DNA from 2 places in the Promicromonospora sp. NPDC050880 genome. Region 1 is predicted to be linked to the other one. Evidence: riboswitches for the same ligand, from Rfam matches in the RefSeq annotation. Region 1 holds a riboswitch; the other holds the start of a gene.
The links. Region 1 has a riboswitch for FMN ahead of pnuC (nicotinamide riboside transporter PnuC). Riboswitches for the same ligand answer to the same signal wherever they lie in the genome.

Region 1 (4,399 bases):
CGTACTGGGCGAGGGTGGCCGCCGTCCACACGAGCACGACGGCGGCCGCCACCGCACCGCCGACGACGGCGGGCCACGGCAGCCCGGACCACTGCGCCAGGCCGCTGTCCCGGCCCACCGCCGCGAACACCACGGCCGCGACCGCCCCCGCCGCCAGGGCGGTGGCGAGCGCGAAGAAGAAGGAGGTCGTGAGCAGTCCCAGGAAGGCGTACAGCGTGGCAGCCCAGGCGCGGTCGTCGCGCACCGGGGACCACAGCCGGGACCAGGACGAGCGGCTCGTCGGGAGCGGCCCCGGCTGCGGGGCGGCGACCCGTATGCCGGTCTGGCGGGCGACGCGGGCGCGCTCGGCCGTCCCGAACCGCCGCGCGAGCAGGAGCCCGAGGGCGAGGAGCGGCACTCCGACGCCCAGGGCGGGGACCAGCCCCGACGAGACCAGGACGAGGATCCACAGGGCGAGGCCCGCGGTCAGGTGCCAGACCCACCCCACGGCCAGCGCGGCGACGGCGCGCCGGGTCGCGGGGTGGTACGGGGCCTGGAAGAACGCCGCCCCGGAGGTGAGCGCGGGGGCGACGTGGTCCGCGAGGGTGCGGGGTGGGCCGTCATCGCTGGTCATAGGCACGACACTAGGCGGACGCGCAGGCTGCGCGACATGCCGTCACCCCACGGCCCGGGTCTCGGGTTTCCCCTACCCCGCCCCCGCGCGGAGGGCTCAGGCGAAGGCGCTGGTGCCCGTGATCTCGCGGCCGATGATGAGGGCCTGCATGCTCTCGGTGCCCTCGTAGGTGTGCAGGGCCTCGATGTCGGCGAAGTGCCGCGCCACCCGGTTCTCCAGCAGGATGCCGTTGCCGCCGAGCAGGTCGCGGGCGATCGCCGCGATCTCGCGCGCGCCGCGCGTGCACGTGTACTTGGCGAGCGACGCCTGCGGGCCGGTGAGCTGCTCGGCCTCGTCGAGCCGCGTCATCTGCTTCACCAGGAGCTGCATCTGCGTGAGGATCGACAGCATCTTGGTCAGCCGTTCCTGCACCATCTGGCTCGCCGCGAGCGGGCGGCCGAACTGCACGCGCTGCTGCGAGTAGGCCACGGCGGCCTCGTAGCAGGCGATGGCCTGCCCGACGGCGCCCCAGGCCACGCCGAGGCGGGTCGCGAACAGCACGCGGCCGGTGTCCTTGAAGGAGCGCGCCTTCGGCAGCAGGTTCTCGGCCGGGACGAACACGTCGTTCAGCACGATGTGCGCCTGGTGGATCGCGCGCAGCGAGACCTTGCCCTGGATGGTCGTCGCCTCGTAGCCCGGGGTGTCCTGGGGAACGATGTAGCCGTGCACCTGGCCGTCCTCGCCACGGGCCCAGACCACCGAGATGTCGCCGATCGAGCCGAAGCCGATCCACTTCTTCTCGCCGTTGATCACGTAGCCCTCGACGCCGTCGCGCGTCTCCTTGACGGCGGAGGTCTCCAGGCCCACGGAGTCCGAGCCGTGCGTGGGCTCGGTCAGCGCGAACGCGCCCAGGATCTCGCCCCGGGCCATGGGCCCGGCGTACTTCTCGACCTGCTCGTCGGAGCCGAGCATCACGATCGAGCGCAGCGCCAGGCCGCCCTGCACGCCGCAGATCGTGGTCACGGAGCCGTCACCGCGCGACATCTCCATCGCGGCCAGGCCCTCGGCCATCTTCGAGACCTTCGGGAAGCCGGGCACGTCCACGCCGTCGCGCAGGAAGTCCAGCTCGGCCATGCGCTTGAGCAGGTCCATGGGGACCTCGTACCGCTCCCAGTAGCCGTCGATGACGGGCAGGACCTCGTCCTGCACGAACCGGCGGACCGCGAGCTGCCAGGCCCGCTCCTCCTCCGTGACGTCGGCGAAGGCGCCGGCGAAGTCGATGTCGAGCGGTTGCGAGACGTCGTAGGCGGGCGCCGTCACCCCGGGAGTCTGAGTCATGCCTCCATGGTGCTCCGGTACCGGATCTCAGGTCAAGCGATACGGCGTCTCACGCCCCGGCGCTCAGGCAGGTGCGGCGACGGCCGCCCGGCCCGTGCCCTCCCGCCGGCTGATGCGCCACCACGCGAAGAACCCGACCAGGGTGAACACGCCGTAGATCACGTACATCAGTGCGGTCGCCCAGTACCCGGCGGAGAAGAGCAGAGGTACGCCCACCAGGTCGACGGCCACCCAGATCAGCCAGAACTCGACCCAGCCCTTGGCCATGCCGTAGGTGGCGAGCACGGAGCCCGTGAAGATCCAGGCGTCGGCCCACACCGGCTCGTACGAGCCGAGGGCGCGGAACAGCGGGGTCAGGAGCAGGGTCCCGGCGAGCATCCCGGTGACCAGGCCGACGCGGGCCCGCCAGGAGGCCCAGGCCGGGTGCACGGCCACGGTGCCGACGCCGCCCGTGCGCTGCGTCTGCCGCCAGCGGTACCAGCCGTAGACCGAGACGGCGATGAACATGATCTGGCGCCCGGCCTGCCCCAGCATGTCGGCGCGGCCCGTCTCGCCGAACCAGGAGCCCATGAAGACGGTGAAGAGCACGACGTTGCCGACGATGCCCACCGGCCAGGCCCACACCTTGCGGCGCAGCCCGCCCAGGGCCGAGGCCAGGCCGAACAGGTTGCCGACGACCTCGCGCCAGTAGATCTGCTGGTCGCCGACCAGGAACGTCGCGTCGTAGGCGGCGCGGAACCAGTCCATGTCTCTTTCCCTCTCCGAAGTCCGCACACGGGGACTCCGGGGTGAGGGCCGGCGCGCCACGACGGCGCCGACGACGGCACGGTGCCGGGACCCCGAGGGGTCGGCGGAGCGCGCCGCACGTGCTTCCTCCCATCCGGACTTTCACCGTCGGTCCTGGAATCTCACCAGGTCAACCGGGTCCCTCCCGAAGGAACGACCCGGGTCGCGGACTATCACCGCCGGCTCGGAATTTCACCGACCCCGGAGCACGTGTGCAACTGCTGCTGCACGATCTCTAGCGGAACACAGGATGCCATGGGTGCATTCCCCCGGGAACGGGCCCGGGATGTCCGGTGCGCCACACGGGCCGGGCCGGTCAGACCAGGGCGTCGCGGACGGCGCGGGCCACCTCGTCGGGCCCGGCCACCCCCTCCACCACGGTGACGACCACGCGCCGCGACGCGGGGGCGCCGTCGGCGGCCAGCGGGCTGGCCGAGGTGCCGAGGACGGCGGCCCGCCGCAGGTCGGCGAACGCCTCCTCCAGCTCGGGGCGCAGGTCGAGCGACGGCGTGCGCAGCCAGCGCCGCAGGATCGCGTTGTGCACCGCGACCACGGACGCCGCGAACGCGATCGACGCCGTGGAGGCCGACCGCTCCGGCGGCAGGGTGTCGCGCAGGTAATGCGTGAACGCCCGCTCGTAGCGGTGCGTCGTGATGAGCTCCCGGTCGCGCAGCGCCGGGACCTGCTGCAGCAGGGCGTAGCGGGCGAGCGACGTCTCGCGTTGGCCCACGTGGTGGTCGAACACCATGCGCGCCGCGCGGCACACCTCGAGGTACGGGTCCACGTCGGGGTCCCAGGCGCGGCCCAGGTCGTGCCCCGACTCCTCGCTGGCCCGGGCGTCGGGCCGGGTGGCGGCCAGCATGACCACCACCTCCTCCAGCAGCAGCTCGTGGTCGGCGAAGACCACGTCCTCCTTGGAGCGGAAGCGGCGGAAGAACGTCGCGCGGCTCACCTTGGCGGCGTCGGCGATCTCCTCGACGGTGGTTCCCTCGTACCCCTGCCGAGTGAACAGGTCCACCGCAGCGTCGACGGCCTGCGCGTGCGTGTGGGTACGGACGGCGGTCATGCCAGGCAGGCTACCGCGTGCCCCCCGAGCCCCGTGAAGACTCCTTGAGCAAACCGTGACCTGCGCGACGCTAATTTTCCTGGGACGGGATCTTGCCCGACCGGAGTCTGCGCAGGTAGCGCACCTCGCGCACGGCCATGAGCAGCGCGAGCACCCCGGGGACAGCGGCCCACGGATGACCGAGCACCACGCCCAGCAGGCACACGAGGAAGATCAGCCCACCGCCCACGACGGTGGCGAGGCTGCCCCAGCGGATCCCGGTCACGGGGTGAGCGTAGTCTGCGAGACGTGACACTCGACCTGCGCATCTTCACCGAGCCCCAGCAGGGCGCGACCTACGACGACCAGCTCGCCGTCGCCCAGGCGACCGAGCGACTGGGCTTCAGCGCCTTCTTCCGCTCCGACCACTACCTGGCCATGGGCCGCGAGGGTCTGCCCGGCCCCACCGACTCCTGGGTCACGCTCGCCGGCCTCGCCCGGGAGACGTCGACCGTGCGGCTCGGCACGCTCGTGTCGTCGGCCACGTTCCGGCACCCCGGCGTGCTGGCCATCCAGGTGGCCCAGGTGGACCAGATGTCCGGCGGGCGCGTCGAGCTCGGGCTGGGCACCGGCTGGTA
Region 2 (4,399 bases), on a different contig from region 1:
CACCGCCGACCGCACCAGCCGCCAGGAGCCGCTCCACGTACTTGGCGAGCACGTCGACCTCCACGTTCACGACGTCGCCCGGGGCCAGCCCGCCGAGCGTGGTCGCGGCGAGCGTGGTGGGGATGAGCGACACCCCGAAGCCCTCGTCGGACACCCACGTGACCGTCAGCGAGACCCCGGACAGGGCGATCGAGCCCTTCTCGGCGACGTAGCGGGTCAGCGCCGCCGGCGCGGTGAACGCCAGGTCGTCCCAGCGCGGCCCGGGCGTGCGCCGGGCGAGCGTCGCCACGCCGTCCACATGGCCCTGGACCACGTGACCACCCAGGCGGCCGTGGGCCAGCAGGGCCCGCTCCAGGTTCACCCGGTCCCCGGGGGCGAGGGCGCCGAGGGACGTACGGCGCAGCGTCTCGGGCATCACCTCGGCCACGAAAGCGCCGTCGGCCACCGACGTGACGGTCAGGCACACGCCGTCGACGGCGATCGAGTCACCCGGGCGGGCGTCCGACGTGGCGAGCGGGCCGGCGACGGTCAGGACGGCGTCCGGCGCCGGCCCGCCGCCGGGGTCGCCGTCGGGCCGGACCAGCGAGACGACGGAGCCGAGCTCCTCGACGATTCCGGTGAACATCAGATCTCCTCCTCGGTGTGCCCGCCGGGGCGGCCGGCTGTACCGGGCCGGGCCCCTGCGGGGTCGGTACGACGGGCGACGAGCAGCATGTCGTCGCCCAGCCGCGTGACGTCGTGGGTGGTGAAGCGTGCGGCCTCGCCGATCGTGGTGACCCCCAGGTCGTTGACGGCCGGGGAACCCGCACCGAGCAGCACAGGGGCCACGTACGCGTGCAGCTCGTCGACGGCGTCCGCGGCCAGGAGGGCGGTCGCCAGGGCGGGGCCGCCCTCCACGAGCAGGTGCCGCACCTCGCGCCCGCCCAGCTCCCGGAGCGCGGCGTCGAGGTCGTGGGTCGCCAGGTGCAGCAGGGGGCCGCCCGGACCGCGCAGGCGGGCTCCGTCGGGCACCGTGCGGTGGCCGACGACGACCCGGAGAGGCTGGTGCTCGAAGAGGCTCCCGTCCACGGTGCGGGCCGTGAGAGCCGGGTCGTCGACCGCCACCGTCCCCGTGCCGACGGCGATCGCGTCCACCTGGGCGCGGACCGCGTGCGCGTGGGTGCGGGCAGCCGCCCCGGTGATCCAGCGGCTGGTGCCGTCGGCCGCGGCGACGCGTCCGTCGAGCGACGTCGCGAGCTTGAGCGTCACGTACGGCCGCCCCGTGCGCACGGCGCGCAGCCACGGACGCAGCAGCTCCTCCCCCGCCGCGGCGAGCAGGCCCGTGGCGACCGGGATGCCCGCGGCCCGCAGGCGCCCGGCGCCGCCCGTGGCCACGGGGTTGGGGTCCTCGACCGCCACGTGCACGGCGGCCACGCCGGCCTCGATCAGGGCGTCCGCGCAGGGTCCGGTGCGGCCGTGGTGGGCGCAGGGTTCCAGCGTCACGACCGCCGTCGTGCCCCGGGGGTCGACGCCGCCCGCCCGGGCGGCCGCCAGCGCGGCGGCCTCGGCGTGGGGCGTCCCGGCTCCGCGGTGGAAGCCCTCGGCGACGGTGCGGCCTGCGGCGTCCAGGAGCACGCAGCCGACGCGCGGGTTGGGGCCGTGGGCGGGGCCCTGCGCGGCGAGGTCGAGGGCCCGGCGCATCGCGGCTTCCAGGATGCGGGCGTCCGGCCCAGCCGGGCCCCGGTCCGGTGCGGAGGCCACGGGCGGCGCGGCACGTGGGCCGGTGGGCGCGGTCGAGCTGTTCTGCGACTGGGTCATGCCGTCCTTCCCGAGCGTCGGCGCTCCGGGGTCGGACGACGGGTACGCGGACGAGGACCGGACCGGTCCCGCCCGCGCGTACGGCGTCACGGCGCCGCACGTCCGCAGGACGGCCGACGCCGCACGTGCTTCCTCCCATCCGGACTTTCACCGTCGGTCCTGGAGTTCCACCAGGTCAACCGGATCCCTCCCGAAGGAAGGACCCGGGTCGCGGACTGTCACCGCCGGCTCGGAATTTCACCGACCCCGGAGCACGTGTGTGCGTACTGCTGATCGCCAGCATGCCACACCTCGCGCGGCACGCGACCATGGCCTGCGTCACAGGGACGCCGGTCCCCTCGTCACCGGGGCCTCTCCCCTGGGCTCGCCCGGCCGTCGGGGTGGGCACGACGCGCTTGGCACACTATTTTCACGGTCAGGCACGACGGCGCGTGCCAGCCTCGTCACGCGTCAGTGGACGTGCTTGCTCGCGAGCTCGCGCAGCGTCGCGATCTCCGCCGGGATGTCCTGGGCCCCGTACACCGCCGAGCCCGCCACGAAGACGTTCGCGCCGGCGTCGGCCGCGCGCTCGATCGTGTCGCGCGACACTCCCCCGTCCACCTGGATCCACACGTCCAGCCCGGACTCGCTCACGGCCTCGCGTGCCCGCCGGATCTTGGGCAGGGTGCCCTCGATGAACGACTGGCCGCCGAAGCCGGGCTCCACGGTCATCACCAGGATCATGTCGATCTCGGCCAGCAGGTCCAGGAACGGCTCCACCGGGGTGGCCGGCCGCAGCGCGACGCCCGCGCGCGACCCCAGCCGCCGCAGCTCGCGCGCCAGGCGCACGGGCGCCTGCGCGGCCTCCGCGTGGAACGTGACCGACGCCGCCCCCGCCTCGGCGAACGCCGGCGCCCACCGGTCGGGGTTCTCGATCATGAGGTGGGCGTCGAGCGGCACCGGCGACACCTTCGCGAGCCGCTCGAAGACCGGCAGCCCCAGCGTCAGGTTGGGCACGAAGTGGTTGTCCATGACGTCGACGTGGGCGTAGTCGGCGTCGGCGATCCGGCCGAGGTCGCGCTCCAGGTTCGCGAAGTCGGCGGACAGGATGCTGGGGGCGATGAGGGCTGCCATGATGCCAAGCCTAGGGCGCGCACCCCGCTGCCACGCGCCGCGCGCCACCGACGGACCGGGAGCGACGATGATCCCCGAGGTGAACTACTGGGCTGTTGTGGCGGCCACCCTGTCCACGCTGGTCGTGGGCTCGGTCTGGTACACGCCGAAGGTGTTCGGCACCCGCTGGATGCGGCTCGCCCGGGTCGACCCGAAGGCGGCGCAGGCCGCGGGCATCTGGCCCATCGTCGTGACGGTGCTGGTCAGCTTCCTGACCGCCTGGGTGCTGGCCGGTGCGGTCTACATCTCGTGGGAGTTCTACCAGGGCGGCTTCCTCTCCGCGGCCGTGGTGACCGGCGTGCTGCTCTGGATCGGGTTCACGGCGGCGCGGATGATCACGCACGACGCCTTCGAGGGCCGCCCGCCGGCCCTGACCACCCTGAACCTCGCGCACGAGCTGGTCACGGTGCTGGTCATGGCCGTGATCATCGGGGTGTGGCCGCCGGCGGGCGTCTGACCACGACCGCCTGGCCACGGCCGGGGCGGGCGGGACCGCCCCGGCCGTCACGCGGTCCGGCGCAGCAGCGTCAGGTGCATCGCGTCCGTACCGTGCACGTGCGGCCACAGCTGCACGTCGTCCCGGCCGCCCAGCGGGATCTCGGCGTCCGGGCGCACCACCGACCGCACCACGGCGGGCGCGTCCAGGCGTTCGACGTCGTCCCGGCGGCGCAGCACGTCCGCCACGACGAGCTGCGTCTCGGCCAGGTGCGGCGAGCACGTCACGTACGCCACCACTCCCCCGGGCCGGACGGCGTCCAGGGCGCTCGTCAGCAGCTCGCGCTGCAGCCCCGTCAGGGCGGCGAGGTCCGACGGCGTGCGGCGCCACCGGCTCTCCGGCCGACGGCGCAACGCGCCCAGGCCCGTGCAGGGCGCGTCGACCAGGACCCGGTCGTAGGCACCGGGCTCGTCGACGCCGACCTCGCGGCCGTCGCCGGTGCGCACCTCCTCGACGGCGCCGTCCGGCAGGGCGGCCAGCGCGCCGGCGACCAGGCGGGCGCGGTGCGGGGCCACCTCGTTGGCCACGAGCCGGGCACCGCGCTGCGCGGCCAGGGCCGCCAGGAGAGCCGCCTTGCCGCCCGGGCCGGCGCACAGGTCCAGCCAGCGCGCGTCCGAGCCCTCCAGAGGGGCCGCGGCCAGGGCCAGGGCGACGAGCTGGGACCCTTCGTCCTGCACGCCCGCCAGACCCTCGCGGACCGCCGGGACGCCGGACGGGTCGGAACCCTCCAGCCGCAGCGCGGTGGGCGCCCAACGGCCGGCGACGAGGTCGACGTCGCCCCAGGCGTCCTCGTCGGCGGCGTCCACCAGACCGGGCCGCGCCACCAGGGTGACCCGGGGTGCGGCGTTGTCGGCGGCGAGGAGGTCGCCGATCTCGTCCGCCGCGCGGCCGTTGCCGGCCAGCGCCTCGCGCAGCGCCCGGACGACCCACAGCGGGTGGGACTGGGTGGCGGCG

Region 2: it holds a riboswitch for FMN, as region 1 does, so the genes downstream of both, ribD (bifunctional diaminohydroxyphosphoribosylaminopyrimidine deaminase/5-amino-6-(5-phosphoribosylamino)uracil reductase RibD) here and pnuC (nicotinamide riboside transporter PnuC) in region 1, are expected to answer to the same signal.

Annotation. Positions count from the first base shown of each region.
Region 1 is NZ_JBITFV010000005.1:74,991-79,389, forward strand. It holds gene ACIBBF_RS11025 (sensor histidine kinase) at 1-613, opposite strand, end outside; gene ACIBBF_RS11030 (acyl-CoA dehydrogenase family protein) at 710-1,930, opposite strand; gene pnuC (nicotinamide riboside transporter PnuC) at 1,994-2,677, opposite strand; FMN riboswitch at 2,793-2,930, opposite strand; gene ACIBBF_RS11040 (helix-turn-helix domain-containing protein) at 3,033-3,782, opposite strand; gene ACIBBF_RS11045 (hypothetical protein) at 3,853-4,047, opposite strand; gene ACIBBF_RS11050 (LLM class F420-dependent oxidoreductase) at 4,071-4,399, shown strand, end outside.
Region 2 is NZ_JBITFV010000022.1:2,248-6,646, forward strand. It holds gene ACIBBF_RS23310 (riboflavin synthase) at 1-625, opposite strand, end outside; gene ribD (bifunctional diaminohydroxyphosphoribosylaminopyrimidine deaminase/5-amino-6-(5-phosphoribosylamino)uracil reductase RibD) at 625-1,797, opposite strand; FMN riboswitch at 1,919-2,056, opposite strand; gene rpe (ribulose-phosphate 3-epimerase) at 2,248-2,910, opposite strand; gene ACIBBF_RS23325 (DUF1761 domain-containing protein) at 2,978-3,406, shown strand; gene ACIBBF_RS23330 (RsmB/NOP family class I SAM-dependent RNA methyltransferase) at 3,454-4,399, opposite strand, start outside.